DNA from 3 places in the Arthrobacter sp. NPDC089319 genome. Region 1 is predicted to be linked to each of the others. Evidence: predicted binding sites of a transcription regulator. Region 1 holds the regulator's gene; each other region holds the start of a gene.
What was found. The regulator LexA, encoded in region 1, represses DNA repair genes until DNA is damaged. The targets are predictions, from matches to a motif close to TCGAACANNTGTTCGA.

Region 2: the regulator LexA is predicted to act here: its motif matches at 1,788-1,803, upstream of umuD (translesion error-prone DNA polymerase V autoproteolytic subunit).
Region 3: the regulator LexA is predicted to act here: its motif matches at 2,541-2,556, upstream of ruvA (Holliday junction branch migration protein RuvA).

The regions. Positions count from the first base shown of each region.
Region 1 is NZ_JBFBGZ010000015.1:37,568-43,160, reverse strand. Features, by position in the region: gene hflX (GTPase HflX) at 1-525, shown strand, start outside; gene AB0N75_RS17150 (ATP-dependent DNA helicase) at 518-2,557, shown strand; gene lexA (transcriptional repressor LexA) at 2,625-3,395, opposite strand; gene AB0N75_RS17140 (LysM peptidoglycan-binding domain-containing protein) at 3,676-4,029, shown strand; gene AB0N75_RS17135 (histidinol-phosphate transaminase) at 4,102-5,211, shown strand; gene hisB (imidazoleglycerol-phosphate dehydratase HisB) at 5,268-5,593, shown strand, end outside.
Region 2 is NZ_JBFBGZ010000002.1:329,408-335,000, reverse strand. Features, by position in the region: gene AB0N75_RS04340 (hypothetical protein) at 1-49, shown strand, start outside; gene AB0N75_RS04335 (Y-family DNA polymerase) at 53-1,360, opposite strand; gene umuD (translesion error-prone DNA polymerase V autoproteolytic subunit) at 1,353-1,772, opposite strand; gene AB0N75_RS04325 (ATP-dependent Clp protease ATP-binding subunit) at 2,082-4,688, shown strand; gene AB0N75_RS04320 (TetR/AcrR family transcriptional regulator C-terminal domain-containing protein) at 4,782-5,483, opposite strand; gene AB0N75_RS04315 (NAD(P)-dependent alcohol dehydrogenase) at 5,578-5,593, shown strand, end outside.
Region 3 is NZ_JBFBGZ010000004.1:108,088-113,680, forward strand. Features, by position in the region: gene AB0N75_RS07345 (MurT ligase domain-containing protein) at 1-285, opposite strand, end outside; gene pdxT (pyridoxal 5'-phosphate synthase glutaminase subunit PdxT) at 441-1,115, shown strand; gene AB0N75_RS07355 (YebC/PmpR family DNA-binding transcriptional regulator) at 1,118-1,873, shown strand; gene ruvC (crossover junction endodeoxyribonuclease RuvC) at 1,900-2,460, shown strand; gene ruvA (Holliday junction branch migration protein RuvA) at 2,630-3,265, shown strand; gene ruvB (Holliday junction branch migration DNA helicase RuvB) at 3,294-4,352, shown strand; gene yajC (preprotein translocase subunit YajC) at 4,493-4,939, shown strand; gene secD (protein translocase subunit SecD) at 5,052-5,593, shown strand, end outside.

The DNA of each region.
Region 1 (5,593 bases):
GGCTACACGCTCGCCGACACCGTCGGTTTCGTCCGCTCGCTGCCGACACAATTGGTGGAAGCCTTCCGCTCCACGTTGGAGGAAGTTGCCGACGCCGATGTGATCCTGCACGTGGTGGACGTCTCGCACCCCGACCCGGAGGGCCAGATCGCCGCGGTGCGTGAAGTGCTCACCGAGGTGGATGCCCGGCACATTCCTGAAATCGTGGTGTTGAACAAGGCAGATGCCGCCGATCCCTTCGTGGTCGAACGGCTGCGGCAGCGCGAACCGAACCACGTAGTGGTCTCGGCACGCACCGGCCAGGGCATCGACGCGCTGCTTCGACTGATCGGCGAAACCATCCCGCGTCCGAGCGTGAAGCTGCGGCTGTTGGTGCCCTACGACCGCGGCGAAGTCATCAGCCGCTTGCACAGCGAGGACGCGGAGATCCTCGCCATGGAGCACGGGGAAGACGGCACACGGCTCGATGTCCTGGTTCGCGAGGGCTTGGCAGCGGAGCTGGAACGATTCCTTCGACATGACTGAAACCCGGGTACCGGCCGGCGAGGCGTTGCGGCTGCTCGATGTCGCGGTCCAGGGCATGGGCGGCCAACACCGCGCCGGCCAGCACGAGATGGCTGCCAAAGTAGCCGAGGCCTTCGACCGCCGGCAGCACCTGCTGGTGCAGGCGGGCACCGGCACGGGCAAGTCGTTGGCGTATCTGATCCCGCTCATGGTGCAGGCCTTGGAGGGTGAGAAGCCCGCCATCGTCTCCACCGCGACGCTGGCCCTGCAGTCGCAGATCGTCAAAAGGGACCTGCCGCGGCTGATGGAAGCCGTCGCCGATGAGCTTCCCCGGCCGTTGGACGTGGCGCTGCTCAAGGGGCGGAACAACTACGTCTGCCTGCATAAGCTGGCAGGCGGCTTTCCGGACGAAGACGCGCCTGCTGCGCTGTTTAGCCTCGGCGAGGACGCCGTCCCGCATCCGGCTCCCGCCGGCGGAGGGGCGTCCAGCGGGGCCGCGGGGGCATTGGGCAAGGAGGTCGTGCGGCTGCGCGAATGGGCGCAGGAGACCGAGACCGGCGATCGCGATGAACTGGTGCCCGGGGTCAGCGATCGCGCGTGGCGACAGGTCTCCGTGGGATCGATGGAATGCCTCGGCGCGCAAAAATGTCCCCTCGCCGCCGAGTGCTTCAGCGAACTGGCGCGCGGACATGCTGCCGAGGCGGACATCGTGATCACCAACCACGCCATGCTCGCCATCAACGCCTTTGAGGGCGTGGCCGTGCTTCCGGACTACGACGTGGTGGTGATTGACGAAGCCCACGAATTGCAGGACCGCGTCACCAGCGCCGTGGCGGGGCAGCTGTCGGCTGCCATGGTCCGCACTGCGGCTTCGACCGCGCGCAAGCACACCGGGATCAGCGTGGAGCCGCTGAACTCGGCTGCCGGCGCCCTGGAGGACGTACTGGAGCCGTTGCCGAGCGGCTTGTTGGCCTCCGGCCTGCGCGAGGAGCAGGAGTTGGTCCTCGTGCAGCTGCGGGAGGCGGCTCGCGCAGCGCTATCCGATTCCAAGCCCGAGGGGTCCGCGGCGGCAGACGGCGGGAGGCAGATGGCCCGATCCCGTCTTTCCGCGGTGCTGGAGATGGCCGAACGGCTGCTTTCGGCGGCAGATTCCCGCGAGGTCATTTGGGCGACCCGTCCCAGCACCTTCGGCGAGACCGGCGACTATATTGCCAACGACGACCAGCCGGCTACGCTCAACATCGCCCCGTTGTCTGTTGCCTCCAGGCTGCGTGAAGGGCTCTTCGACGAACATACGGTGGTGCTGACCTCCGCCACGCTGTCGGTGGGGGGCACTTTCGACGCCGTTGCCGGTTCGCTCGGATTGTTGGGGGCCGGCGCCCCAGCGTACTCAAGCGCTGACGTGGGCAGTCCCTTCGATTACCCGCGCCAGGGTGTGCTGTATGTGGCATCGCATCTGCCCAAGCCGGGCCGTGGCACCAGCAGCGAGCAGCTCGACGAACTCGAGGAGCTGCTGCGCGCCTCACGCGGCGGGGCCCTCGGATTGTTCTCCTCGCGTCGCGCGGCAGAAGAAGCTGCCGCCGAAATGCGTCAGCGCACCGACCTGACCATCCTGTGCCAGGGCGAATCATCAATGGGGGCGCTGGTCCGCCAATTCGCCGATGAACCGGACACCTGCCTGTTCGGCACGATGACTCTGTGGCAGGGAGTCGATGTTCCGGGCGAGGCATGCCGGTTGGTGGTCATCGACCGAATTCCGTTCCCGCGGCCGGACGACCCGCTGACCACTGCCCGGACCCGGTCGGTAGCCCAGGCCGGCGGCAATGGTTTCATGACGGTCTCGGCCACCCACGCAGCAGTGCGGCTGGCCCAGGGCGCTGGCCGCTTGATTCGCGCATCCAATGACAAGGGGGTTGTGGCCGTGTTGGATTCCCGTCTGGCCACCGCCCGCTACGGAAATTTCCTCCGCAGCGCCCTGCCGCCGTTTTGGAGCACGAAGGATGGCGCCATCGCCCGCCAGGTCCTGGAGCGGCTGGCGGCCGCGGCCGCCTGAACCGGCGGCGGCCTGAACCATCCGGGTCCGCCGCCGCATGGGCAGGCTGCATCGGCTGAAGGAGCGGTCAGAGCGCCCGCATCACGGAGACAACCTTGCCCATGATGGTTGCGTGGTCGCCCAGAATCGGTTCATAGCGCGTGTTCTGCGGCAGCAACCAGGTGTGCCCGTCGCGCTGCCGGAAGGTTTTCACCGTTGCCTCTTCGTCGAGCAGCGCCGCAACAATGTCGCCGTTCTCTGCGGTGTGCTGCTGCCGAACCACCACCCAGTCGCCGTCGCAAATGGCAGCATCGATCATCGAATCGCCGGAAACCTTCAGCATGAACAACTCGCCGTGCCCCACCAGCTGCCGGGGCAGCGGCATGACGTCCTCGACCGCCTGGTCCGCCAGGATCGGTCCGCCGGCGGCGATCCGTCCCACCAGCGGCACCATGGCCGTATCGGATGACGTGGTGAGTTCGGACACCGCGACGCCACTGGAGCTGCGCAGCTGCTGCGGCTCGTCCACGCCCACGATTTCCACGCCGCCCTGTTCAAGCGTCAGCGGAGTGAGGATCTCCATGGCCCGGGGACGCTTCGGGTCCCGCCGGATGTAGCCCATCTTCTCCAGTTGGGCCAGTTGATGGGTGACGCTGGACAGGCTTGCCAAGCCGACGAGGTCGCCGATCTCGCGCATCGACGGCGGGTACCCGTGGGCAATAACGGAGCGCTGGATGGTTTCCAGGATCTTCTTTTGCCGCGGCGTCAGGCTGCGTCCGACCTTGACAGGGCGGCCTCGTCGCCGCGCTCCGGCAGTGGTGGTGGTCTCTTCGGACATATCCGGCCCCGGTCTTCCCATGATGGTCCAGGTGCCGGGTCTGGCTGATGCGGAACCGGCACTCGGATTGCTGTCTCGACTGTTTTGTCAGTGGCGGCTGATGCACTGCAATTCACAGCCGCTCATGCCATCAACGCTAGGCGAGGCGGTGAGGAATTTCAAACATTTGTTCGACTGAGTCTCGACAACAGTCGATCACCAGTGCTAAAACTGTAGACGACGTGTTCGAAGATACGTTCGAACGCAGTGGTTCGATGATCGAAACCAGTCGAAATAGATCGAAAATCGGAAAGGTGGCACCATGTCCGCCCAGCTCGCACCGCAGTCCGCAGACTTCCGCGCCAACGCCCCCCTCCGGCTTACCCGCCGGGGCCGTTTGCTGCTGATTGGCCTGCCGCTCATGCTTGCCGCGGCCGTCGCGCTCACCCTGGTCGGCTTCTTCACCGCACCGGCAATGGCCGCTGCCGGAGGGCTGGGGCCGGGGCCGGCTGTTACCGTCACGGTCGGCAGCGGCCAGACGCTCTGGGATGTGGCAGTGCTGTCCGCACCCGACCGCAACCCGCATGATGTCATCTTCGAGATCGCGCAATTGAACGGCCTGGACGGGGACATCGTCCATTCCGGCCAGCAGTTGCTCGTGCCGTCAGCGCATTGAGGCAACCGTAATATGAGCCGCTTCGGCCCGCCCGATTCCTGCCCCGGGCGGGCCGAAGCTTAAGCTGGATCGGTGAGTGAGCAGCTAGAACGCCTGAACCGTCTGCCGTTGCGGGGTAATCTCCGGGGCCTGGAGCCATATGGTGCCCCCCAATTGGACGTGCCCATCCTGCTGAACGTCAACGAAAACACCCACGGCTTGCCGGAGACGGTGCATCAAGCTATCGTCTCGGCCGTCAGCGCCGCGGCTGCCGGTTTGAACCGGTATCCGGACCGCGAGTTTACCGAGCTTCGGACGGCGCTGTCCCGCTATCTGGGACACGGCCTCACGGCAGAGAACATCTGGGCGGCCAACGGTTCGAATGAAGTGCTGCAGCAAATCCTTCAGGCCTTCGGCGGGCCGGGCCGGACCTTGTTGAGCTTCCCTCCCACGTATTCCATGTACCCGTTGCTGGCCAGCGGGACGGACACAGAGTATGTTGCGGTGCCGCGTGGAGCGGACTTCACGATCTCCGCGGAAGCGGTTGCCGCTGCCGTCGCAGAATCCGCAGCCAACGTCGTCGTCCTGTGTTCCCCGAACAACCCGACGGGCACCGCGCTGGGCCTTGACGTCGTCGAAGCCGCCTACGAAGCGGGGGAGGCATCCAACGCCATAGTGATCGTGGATGAGGCCTACGCCGAATTCGCCCACGCCGGCACGCCGAGCGCGCTGACGCTGCTGCCCGGCCGGGAGCGGTTGATCGTCTCCCGCACCATGAGCAAGGCTTTCGCCCTTGCCGGTGCCCGTGTGGGGTACCTTGCCGCCGCACCGCAGGTTGCCGACGCCCTGCGCTTGGTCCGCCTGCCCTACCACCTGTCCGCGATCACCCAGGCGACGGCGCTGGCCGCACTGGAAAATGCGGACGCGCTGCTCGCCAATGTTGAGGACATCAAGACCCAACGGGACCGCATTGTCGACGGACTGACCGAACTCGGTTTGAAGCCGGCACCGTCGGACTCCAACTTCGTGTTCTTCGGCGGCCTGGACGACCCGCACGCGGTGTGGCAGGGGCTTCTGGAAGCCGGTGTGCTGATCCGCGACGTCGGGATTCCCGGACACCTGCGGGTGACGGCGGGCACTGAGGCCGAGACCACAGCCTTCCTCGATGGCATCAAGGCCCTGATGTCGAGCCGAGTCTCCTAAACTGTAGTAAGAGCGCACCGGCCTGGCCGGTCAACCATTTTCGTCAAAGGACCCCCATGACCGTGGATACCACCACCGGACGTACCGCACGCCTCGAACGCATCACCAGCGAGTCGTCCGTGCTGGTTGAACTGGATCTCGACGGCACCGGCCGATCCGAGATCAGCACCACCGTGCCGTTCTACGACCACATGCTCACCGCACTGTCGAAGCATTCGCTGGTCGATCTGACCGTGAAGGCCACCGGCGACACGCATATTGACGCCCACCACACGGTGGAAGATGTCGCCATCACGATCGGCGAGTGCTTGAAGCAGGCCCTGGGTAACAAGGCCGGGATCCGCAGGTTCGGCGAGGCAACGGTGCCGCTGGATGAGGCGCT
Region 2 (5,593 bases), on a different contig from region 1:
CCACACCCGAGTACCGCCGCTGCGGCAAGACTCCGCCTACGGCAGCTGATGCCTAGGCCTTAACCACCGGAAGCTCTGCCCACTCTGTGGTGTAGCGCGGCGAGGAGAATTCGCGTTTCATGGACCACGCCGCCGGCGCCGCCAGCCCGCCTTGGCCTAGCCCGATGGCGGCTTCGCCGAACTTGGACCGGACGGCACCGAGCAAGTCGCCGATGTTCCGCTGGTCCAGGTCGCTGACGAACGGGTCGAAGGCCTCCTGTCCGGTCGCCGGTTCCAGCCCGGACAGCAGCACGCCCGCGCGGACATACTGGGCGCCGGGAATGAGGCAGCCGCGCATGGCGGCCACCGCGGCCTTGGTCAACTGGATCGGATCCTGCGTGGGTGCCGGGAGGTGGACGCTGGCTGCGGGAAACGATGCCTCTCCCCCGGCGAACCTGCTGGTACCGGCCGTCACCGTCAGGACCGAGGCGCGCAGCCCCTCGGCAGCCATCCGGGCCGCACCGCGCTGGGCGTAGACAGCCATGACCTGGTCCATCTCCTCCAGCGTGGTCACCGGCGTGGAGAAGCTGCGTGAAAACATGATCTGCTGCTTGTCGGCCCGTTCCTCGGTATGCGGAATACAGGCCGTGCCATTCAGCTCCAGCACCGTCCGCTGCAGCACCACGGAGAACTTCTTGCGAATCAGTTGTGGATCCGCGGCCTTTAAATCGGCGATCGACTCGATCCCGATGGCGTTCAGCCGTTTCCCGGTCCGCCCGCCCACACCCCAGAGCCCGGTCACGGGAACGCGCGACTGGATCCATTCGATGTCCGGTTCCGGCATCGAGCCCAGCGAGCAGACACCCGCCATCTGTGGATTCCGTTTGGCAATGTGGTTGGCGAACTTGGCCAGCGTCTTGGTCCCGGCTACGCCGACGGAGACCGGAACACCCACCTGCCTGACCACGGCGGCACGGATCCGGGCCGCCGTCTCCTGCAACTGCGCCTCATCCCCGGGCAAGCCCAGGAACGACTCATCGATCGAGTAGACCTCCTGCCAAGCCCCGAACCGGCCCAGCACTTCCATCACCCGGGCGCTGAGGTCGCCGTAGAGCTCGTAATTGCTGGATTTCGCCACCAGCCCCCAGGCCTTGGCGCGGGGCGCCACCTGGAACCACGGCGTGCCGGTCTTCAGCCCCAGCTGTTTGGCTTCCTCGGAGCGCGCCACCACGCAGCCGTCGTTGTTGGACAGCACGACGACGGGGCGTCCCTCGAGCGACGGGTCGAACACCCGCTCGCAGGAGACGTAGAAGTTGTTGACGTCCACCAGCGCGATCCGTTCACGGAGCTGCTGCGATTCGGCGGGTCCGTGGCTAGACATGGTGCAGGCAGCGCGTGGCCACGCCCCAAATGCTCAAGTCACCAAGTTCGCCCACCTCGGTGGGGACACCGCCGTCGTCGGTCTGAAGGCGCACACCGTCGGCGCCCAGGTGCAAGCGCCGCACCACCAGCTCCCCGTCCAGCACCGCGATGACCACCGATCCGTCGCGTGGCTCCAGCGATCGGTCCACGATCAGCTCATCGCCGTCACAGATCCCGGCCGCTGCCATCGAGTTACCGGCCACCCGCATCACGAAGGTACTGGTCCGGTCCCGGATCAGATGCCGGTTCAGGTCGATGCCGCCGTGGAAATAATCCCGTGCCGGGGAGGGAAAACCACGCGCGTCCTCGGGGGTCCCGTCCCCCAGTTCAGGGCCCGCCGACGCGCCGGAGGGCCGCTCCAGACCGAACATGACAAGCCCCCATCTTCGAACAAACCTTCGAAGACAAGGTTAGCACCGGGCAACGTGGTCAGGCTGCCGTTTCAAATGATCATCCGCACCGCCTCTGCACTGAGGCGGATTGGTGAGGGAAACCCGGCGCCCCATCGCTCTGCATCGTCCACAAGTCGTTGCCCACAGGTGTAGAGGGAGTGCCACCATTGGCGCCCTCCAAACTTGAAGTGAGCCACCTTGACTCAAGTTTAAGAATCGTTTGGAATATTCTTGAGCACGAAGCGTTAACATGAGTCGAAGGCACTCAAGTCCACAGGAGGATCATCAATGCCACTGTTCTTCGGACCCGCATCCGGCAACGGATCATTCGACGAGTTCCTGGTCCGCTACCTGCAGGGCCAACGCGCGGCGCAGTCCCGCCGCACGGTCGATCTCACCCGGCTGCTCAGCCGCCGTACTCACGAAGTTCTGGCGCAGGCGGCCGCATTTGCCGCTGGACTCGGCCACACGGAAGTGGATGCGCTGCATATTCTGCGCGTCATGGCCGAACAGGAACCGGCTGCCGGCCAGATCAAGCTCACCGGCACCGGTCCGCAAGACATTGTCAGCGCCGCCGAGCAGCGCCTGCCGGAGAAGGCCGATCTCATCAGCGAGGCGCCGTCCCTGACCCCCTCGGCCCAGCGCGCCCTGCTGGATGCGCACCAGGTGGCCCGCGCCTTTGGCTCCACCTACATTGACCCGGAGCACCTGTTCGCCGCGTTCGTCCTCAACCAGGAAACCGCTGCCGGCCAGATCTTGGCCGACGCCGGGGTCACCCCGCAGGCGCTGCAGCAGGCCAATGCCGCGGAAGCGGCCCAAGCGCAGGCCCAAGCGGTCCAAAGCAACCCGGGCGGCACCGCCACCGGGCAGGCGCCAAACCCCAACTCCGCCACACCCATGCTGGACCAGTTCGGCCTTGACCTGACAGCCCGGGCCCGCGAGAACCAGCTGGACCCGGTGATCGGCCGCGCCGACGAGATATCGCAGACCATCGAGATCCTGGCCCGCCGCACCAAGAACAACCCGGTGCTCATCGGCGAGGCCGGCGTCGGCAAGACCGCCATCGTGGAAGGACTGGCCCAGGCGATCGTGGACGGCGACGTCCCGGAGCAACTGCGCGGCAAGCGCGTGCTGTCGCTGGACCTGCCCGGCATGCTGGCCGGCACCAAATACCGCGGCGACTTCGAGGAGCGGCTGACCAAGACCATGGACGAGATCAGTGCCGCTGGCGGCGACCTGATCGTCTTCATCGACGAGCTGCACTCCGTGGTCGGCGCCGGCGGAGGCGGCGAGGGCGGCATGGATGCGGGCAATATCCTCAAGCCGCGGCTGGCCCGCGGCGAGCTGCACCTGGTCGGCGCCACCACGCTGGGCGAATACCGCAAGGTGGAAAAAGACCCGGCCCTGGAGCGCCGGTTCCAGCCGGTGACGGTGGGCGAACCCTCGATCGAGGATGCCGTGCAGATCCTGGCCGGGCTGAAGGACCGCTACGAGGAGCACCACCAGGTGACCTACACCGACGGAGCCATCCGGGCCGCCGTGGAGATGTCCTCGCGGTACATCACCGATCGTTTCCTGCCGGACAAGGCGATCGACCTGATCGACCAGGCCGGCGCCCGGCTGAGCCTGCGCCGCGGCCCCCGCGTGGACGTGGCGGCACTGCGCGGACAGCTTGCGGAACTGGAGTTGGCCAAGAACGCCGCCGTCGCCGAGGAACGCTACGAGGATGCGTCCACGCTGCGCGATGACATCGAGCAGCTAAAGGCCACGATCGATTCCGCAGCCGAGCCAGCCACCCACACGACGGAGGACAACGACGGCGGGGCGCGCCTCGGCGTCGTGCCCTCCGATGTGGTGGGCGAGGCGGAAATTGCCGAAATCATTGCCCGTGCCACCGGCATTCCGGCTGCCCGCCTGACCCAGGGCGACCGGCAGCGGCTGGCCCGCCTGGAGGAGGACCTGCATGCCCGGGTGATCGGGCAGGACGACGCGGTGACCGCGATCGCCAAGTCCGTGCGGCGCAACCGCACCGGCATGGGCGACGAGGGCCGGCCTGTCGGCAGCTTCCTCTTCCTGGGCCCCACCGGGGTGGGAAAAACCGAACTGGCCAAGGCGCTGGCGGAGTCGCTGTTCGGTGACGAGAACGCCATGGTGCGCTTCGACATGAGCGAATACGGCGAGCGCCACACCGTCTCGCGGCTGGTCGGCGCCCCTCCGGGCTACGTCGGTTACGGCGAAGCCGGCCAGCTGACCGAGCGGGTCCGCCGGCACCCGTACTCGGTGGTGCTGCTGGATGAGGTGGAAAAGGCGCACCCGGACGTTTTCAACCTGCTGCTGCAGGTGCTCGACGACGGACGCCTCACCGATGGTCAGGGCCGCACCGTGGACTTCCGGAACACCGTGGTGATCATGACGTCCAACCTCGGGTCGGAATTCCTGGCCAGCCAGGGCGGAGCGTTGGGCTTCACTTCCAATAACGGCGTGGACGGCTTCGCGTCCGAGCAGGACCTGCGCGCTCGGGTGATGGGCCGGCTGCGCGAGACCATGCTGCCGGAGTTCCTGAACCGGATCGACGAGATTGTGCTGTTCCGCAAGCTGGAGAAGGAGCAGCTGCGCTCCATTGTGCGGCTGCAGCTGCGCCGGTCCGAGGCCCGGCTGGCCGCCCAGGGCATCTCGCTGGCCGTGGACGAGGAAGCGGTGGACTGGATTGCCGAGACCGGCTATGAACCGGAATACGGCGCCCGGCCGCTGCGCCGCGTGATCCAGCGCGAGCTGGACGACAGGATTGCCGACCTGCTCGTGGCCGAAGCGGTGGCGGACGGCGGCCGGATCCACGTGACCGCCGGAGGGGACGGACTCCGGGTGACGGCCGACAGCATGGCCGCGGCCGCCTAGCAGGCCCGCACCGGGTCCGCTTATCCAGAGGGCGGGGCACTCCCTTGGACCAGTTGGTCTATGGAGTGTCCCGCCCTCGGCGTTGTGTACCGGCTATGCCGCCCCTGCGTCGACGCCGTCGGCCGGCTTAGGCAGATGCGCGGCGAGGCCATCGAGGATCAGGTCCAGTCCGAAGTCGAACTCATCGCCAAAATCGTAGCCGGGCTGCAGAACGTGCTGCAGCGCAAACTCGCGCAGGTGCGGATAGTCCCCCGCGCTGAACATTTCCACCATCGGCCCGGCGACTTCCGCCAGGCTCTCCGGCCCGTCGAACGGGAGCGACGCCTCCTGCAGCGCCGAGCCGTAGACGTAGGCGTCCAGCAGGGCGTAGGTGTGCGCCGCCAGGGCAAGCGAAAAGCCGGCCGCGCGGAGCGTCCCGAGGACCGCGTCATGGTGGCGGAGGTTCGCCGGCCCCGGCACGGTCCGGGATTCCATCAGCGCGATCGCCCACGGGTGGCGGCGCAGCACATTCCGGGCGGAGGTCGCCCGCCGCTTCAGCTCTGCCTTCCATTCGCCGCCCGCTGCCGGCAGCTCGATCTCGTTGAAGATGGCATCCACAATGCCATCCAGAATCTCGTCCTTGTTGCGCACGTAGTGGTACAGGGACATCGGCTTGGTTTCCAGGGACCTGGCCAGCGAGCGGATGGTCAGCCCGGCAAGCCCGCCGTCATCGGCGATGGCCATGGCGGACTGGAGTACGCGTTCGCGGCTGAGGGGAACGCGTTCTGCGGAGCGGCCGGAGGATTTTTCATTCATTCTTCCCGCGACTATAGCATTCTCGTACTTTGTACGATATGTTCGTACAAAGTACGAGAGACCCGACGCACAAAAGCTCGAGAAGGAAGCCACCATGGAACCCAAAGAAT
Region 3 (5,593 bases), on a different contig from region 1:
CAATACCGAAGCCACTACTCCGCGGGTGAAGTTGCTGCCGGTGCGGTTGGTGAACACCTTGAGGCCCTGGCCCTGCAGCAGTTCCACCACCATTTTGGTGGTGGTGGTCTTGCCGTTCGTCCCGCTGATCACGACGACGCCGCGTGGCAGCTTGCCGAGGGTGCGGGGCAGGAACTGCGGATCGATTTTCTCGGCCACCAGGCCGGGCAGCGCGGAGCCGCCGCCGCGGAGCCTGGCTACCGCCTTCACGGCCTTTCCGGCAACGGTCGCAAGGAGGTGTCGCATGAGTAGAGACTATACAAGCCGACGGCACCGCCCCGCCGTCGTCCACGATGGGTTGTGGCGTGCCGCACAGCAGCGGCCGGCGCGGTTTAACACCGCAGGACCGGTTGGTATTACTGTTTTTCCGTACGGCCGCCACGCGCGCGGCCCGATACCGAATCCGAGGAATCTTCACCGTGGTCACGATTGGTGTGCTCGCCCTGCAGGGCGATGTCCGCGAACACATATCCGCCCTGGAACACAGCGGCGCCGCAGCGATGCCGGTGCGCCGGCCGGGCGAACTGGATGCCGTGGACGGGCTGGTCATACCCGGCGGGGAATCCACAACGATCGACAAGCTCACCCGGATTTTCGAGTTGGCCGATCCGCTGAAGAAGCGGATCGAGGCGGGGATGCCCGTCTACGGCTCCTGCGCGGGCATGATCATGCTGGCCCAGGAGATCGCGGATCCCGCCACCGACCTCAAGGGCGAGCCCCAGCAGACCCTCGGCGGCCTCGACATTACGGTGCGGAGGAACGCCTTCGGCCGGCAGCGTGAGTCGTTTGAAACGGATCTGGACTTCCGCGGGCTGGAGTTCAGCGCACCGTCCCCGGACCAGGATCCGGCGCCCGTGCACGCCGTTTTCATCCGTGCGCCCTGGGTGGAACGGGTGGGCGACGGCGTGGAGGTCCTGGCCACCGTGGAACCCGCGTCCCACGGGACTTTGCACGGGACAGCTAGAATTGTGGCAGTGCGTTCGCGGCATTTGCTGGCGACTTCTTTCCACCCGGAAGTGACGGGGGAGCGCCGCATCCACGAACTATTCATCCGCATCGTCAGAGGAGAGGCCTAAGCATGTCCGGACACTCTAAGTGGGCGACCACCAAGCACAAGAAGGCCGTGATCGACGCCCGGCGCGCCAAGTCGTTCGCGAAGCTGATCAAGAACATTGAGGTAGCGGCCCGCGCCGGCGGCGCCGATATGTCCGGAAACCCCGGGCTGGAACTGGCCGTCCAGAAGGCCAAGAAGACTTCGGTGCCCAACGACAACATCGACCGCGCCATCAAGCGCGGCGCCGGCCTCACCGGCGAAACCATCGACTACACCGAAATCATCTACGAAGCCCGCGGACCGCAGGGCTCCGCCGTGCTGATCGAGTGCCTGACCGACAACAAGAACCGCGCCGCCTCCGAGGTGCGCCTGGCTATCACCCGTAACGGCGGCACCGTGGCTGACCCCGGTTCGGTCTCCTACATGTTCGCCCGCAAGGGTGTGGTGTCCCTGCCCAAGAACGAGCTCACCGAGGACGACCTGCTGATGGCCGTGCTGGACGCCGGCGCCGAGGAAGTCAAGGAACAAGGCGAGAACTTCGAGGTCCACTCCGACCCGACCGACCTGCGCGCCGTGGTGGCAGGCCTGGAAGAAGCCGGCATCGAGTACGAAACGGATGAAATCGAGTTCGTCTCCTCCATGGCCGTGGAGCTCGACGCCGATGCCGCGCGGAAGTTCCTGAAGCTGGTCGACGCCCTGGAGGACCTGGACGACGTGCAGAACGTCTACTCCAACGCCGACATCAGCCAGGACGTTCTCGCCGAACTCGAGAACGACTGACCTCGGTCAGAGCGTCGGCGACCGCCTTGCGCGTACTGGGCGTGGACCCCGGCCTGACCCGGTGCGGCCTGGGCGTGGTCGACGTCGAGCCGAACCGCCGCTCCACCCTGGTGGAAGTGGGCGTCGTCGGGACCACTCCGGACATGCCGCTGGAACTGCGCCTGCTGAAGATTGCCGAGACCATCGACGAATGGCTTGATGCCCACGCCCCGGACGTGCTCGCCGTCGAACGCGTCTTCAGCCAGACCAATGTCAGTACGGTGATGGGTACGGCGCAGGCGTCCGGTGTGGTCATGACCGCAGCAGCGCGGCGGGGGATTGCCGTCGCGTTGCACACACCCACCGAGGTGAAGGCCGCGGTCACCGGCAACGGGCAAGCGGACAAGGCGGCCGTGACGAAAATGGTGACCCGGATCCTTCGGCTGGACACTCCGCCGCGTCCGGCCGATGCCGCCGATGCGCTGGCGTTGGCGATCACGCACGCGTGGCGCGGCGGCGCAGCGAAGCCGGCCGCGGGCGGCGGCATGACGGCCGCCCAGAGGCTCTGGGCGGAAGCCGAAGCAAAGGCCAAGCGCAACCGCCGCTGAGCCGACCGGTGCGGCCCGGCGCGAAGGCTGCCAAGGGGCGTGGCGGTTGCCGGTAATGTCGGCGCCGCCCCGTAAGCTATTCGTAAATATGTTCGGACAATCCCTCCCGTGCCCGGGTCCGGGAAGCGGGCTCCGGACAGCAGCCAGTGCCGGAAGTGGGAGTTGGATCATGATTAGCTCGTTGCGCGGCGTCGTCGCCCAGGTGGGGTTGAACTCGGCCGTGATCGACGTCAATGGATTCGGCATGCTCGTCCAGGCGACGCCGCAGACCCTTGGCACGCTGTTCGTCGGCAGGGAAGCCCGGTTGGCCACCACCATGATTGTGCGCGAAGACTCCATGACGCTGTACGGGTTCGAGGACGCCGCGCAGCGGGAAGTCTTCGAGACCCTCATCTCGGTCAGCGGCGTTGGCCCGCGGCTGGGCCTGGCGGCGCTGTCGGTGCACTCGCCCGAAGCCCTGCGGATTGCCGCCGCGGACGGCGACAACAAGGCGTTCAGCAAGGTGCCCGGCATCGGGCCGAAGCTCGCCGGCAGGATCGTGCTGGAACTGGCCGGCAAGCTGGTGCCGACCGGCGAAGTGGCTCCGCAGCAGGCTGCCGGCTGGAAGGGCCAGGTGCAGCAGGCGCTCTCCGGCCTGGGCTGGTCGGACAAGGACGCCGCGGCGGCCGTGGACACCACCGCCGAGGAGAATCCGGAGGCAGCCGCCGCCGGCCAGGTGGGCGACCTGTTGCGGCTGACGCTGCGGCGGCTCGGGCAGGACGGTGCCCGGACCGGCTCGGCGCGGCGCCCTGCGGGAGTGAAGTAGCGTGCTCGAGGACGCCGGGGAGAACAGGTTGGTCTCCACCGCCTCGGAGGCCGAAGAGCGGGCCGTCGAATCGGCGCTGCGGCCCAAGAACCTGGATGATTTCGTGGGCCAGGCGAGAGTCCGGCAGCAGTTGTCGCTGGTGCTGGAAGCGTCCCGGATCCGCGAGCGGACGGCCGACCATGTCCTGCTGTCCGGTCCGCCCGGGCTGGGCAAGACCACGCTGGCGATGATCATCGCTGCGGAAATGAACGCGCCGCTCCGGATCAGTTCCGGTCCGGCGATCCAGCACGCCGGCGACCTGGCGGCGATCCTGTCCTCGTTGACCGAAGGGGAAATCCTCTTCCTCGACGAGATCCACCGGATGTCGCGTCCGGCGGAGGAAATGCTGTACATGGCCATGGAAGACTTCCGGGTGGACATCGTGGTGGGCAAGGGCGCCGGCGCCACAGCCATCCCGCTTGATCTGCCCCCGTTCACGCTGGTCGGAGCCACCACCCGGGCCGGGCTGCTCCCAGGTCCGCTGCGCGACCGGTTCGGGTTCACCGGGCACCTGGAGTTCTACGCGGTCGAAGAGCTGGAACTGGTGCTCCGCCGCTCGGCGATGCTGTTGGACCTGAAGGTGAGCTCAGCAGGGTTCTCGGAGATTGCCGGCCGCTCCCGCGGCACGCCCCGCATCGCCAACCGTCTGCTCCGCCGGGTCCGGGACTGGGCATTGGTGCACAAGATCGACGAAATCGATTCCCGGGCGGCAGCGGCTGCGCTGGACATGTACGAGGTCGACGAGCGAGGCCTGGACCGGCTGGACCGTTCGGTGCTGACCGCGCTGATCACCAAGTTCGGTGGCGGACCGGTCGGCCTGTCCACGCTGGCCATTGCTGTCGGTGAGGAGACCGAGACGGTAGAGACAGTGGCCGAACCCTACTTGGTCCGGGAAGGGTTGCTGGGCCGGACGCCGCGCGGGCGGATCGCCACTGCTGCCGCCTGGCGGCATCTGGGGCTGGCGGTGCCGGATCATCTGGCCGCGGGACAGTCCGGGGACCTGCTCGCGGAACTGCTGGAACCGGACACGGATTTCGCCGATAACTGAAGTGGCCGTGTAAGCGCGGTCACCGCGTAGAATGGTAGGAACGTGCGGAGTGCGCCGTTCCGTGAGGAACACGGCAGGCTGCGTATACGGTCCGGAATCTCCTGCCGGTCCGCCCCAGACTTCTAGGACGGAAATTTCCTGTGTTCGTAAATCTCTTCGCTGCTACCAATACCCAGCAGCAGTCCGGCGGTGGCATCGATGTGATGACCATCGGCCTGTTCGCTGTTTTCGCGCTGCTGATCTTCTTCATGTTCCGCAAGCAGAAGAAGGTCCAGGCCCAGATGCGCGAAAAGACTGAGCGTCTCAAGGAACAGATGGTTCCCGGCACCGAGGTGATGACCCAGTTCGGTCTCTTCGGCACCGTCGTTTCCGTCGACGCCGACAACAACAAGGTGGTCCTCGAACTGTCTCCGGGCAACACCGCCACGGTGCACACGCAGGCGGTAAACGAAGTGGTGACGCCGGAGACCCCCGAGGTCCCGGACGATGCCTCTTCGCTGACCGCTGAGCAGGCCGACCGGCCGGAGGAAACCGCCGAGGAGACCCTGAAGCGCCTCAACGAAGAGCAGAACAAAGACACCAAGTAGGCCAGCGACGGCTTAGCCGCATCGGCGTGCAGTGGCGGGGCATGCCCCCGCCACTTCGCCGTGTACCGGCCGGTTTCGCCGGCCGCCTGAGTCGATGAGAGAAAGATCTTCCATGGCACGATCCGGTTCCACCAGCATTGCTCGGCGGACACTTATTTGGCTCGGTGTGCTGCTTGCCGCCGGTACCGTCATCCTCGGCAGCGGTGTCTTCACCAACCAAGCGAGCTGGGCGCCTAAGTTGGCGCTCGACCTTGAGGGCGGCACGCAGATGATCCTGGCCCCGAAGGTCCAGGGCTCCGGGGGCGAGATCACCGGCGAGCAACTGAACCAGGCCGTGGAGATCATCCGCCAGCGCGTTGACGGCTCCGGCGTGGCAGAAGCGGAAATCACCACACAGTCCGGGCGCAATGTGGTGGTCAGCCTGCCCGGTATTCCGGACCAGCGCACCCGTGAACTGATCCAGGCGTCCGCGGACATGGAGTTCCGGCCGGTCCTGACCTCTGCGTCGGGAGCGGCCGTTCCCGAAGCAGAGCGGACGCCGGTGAAGGATATTCCGAAGCCGACGGGCAAGCCGGAGAACTTCAGCGACCCGAATTGGATCACGCCCGAGCTCTATCAGGAATTCGAGGCGCTCGAGTGCCTTGACCCGGCCGC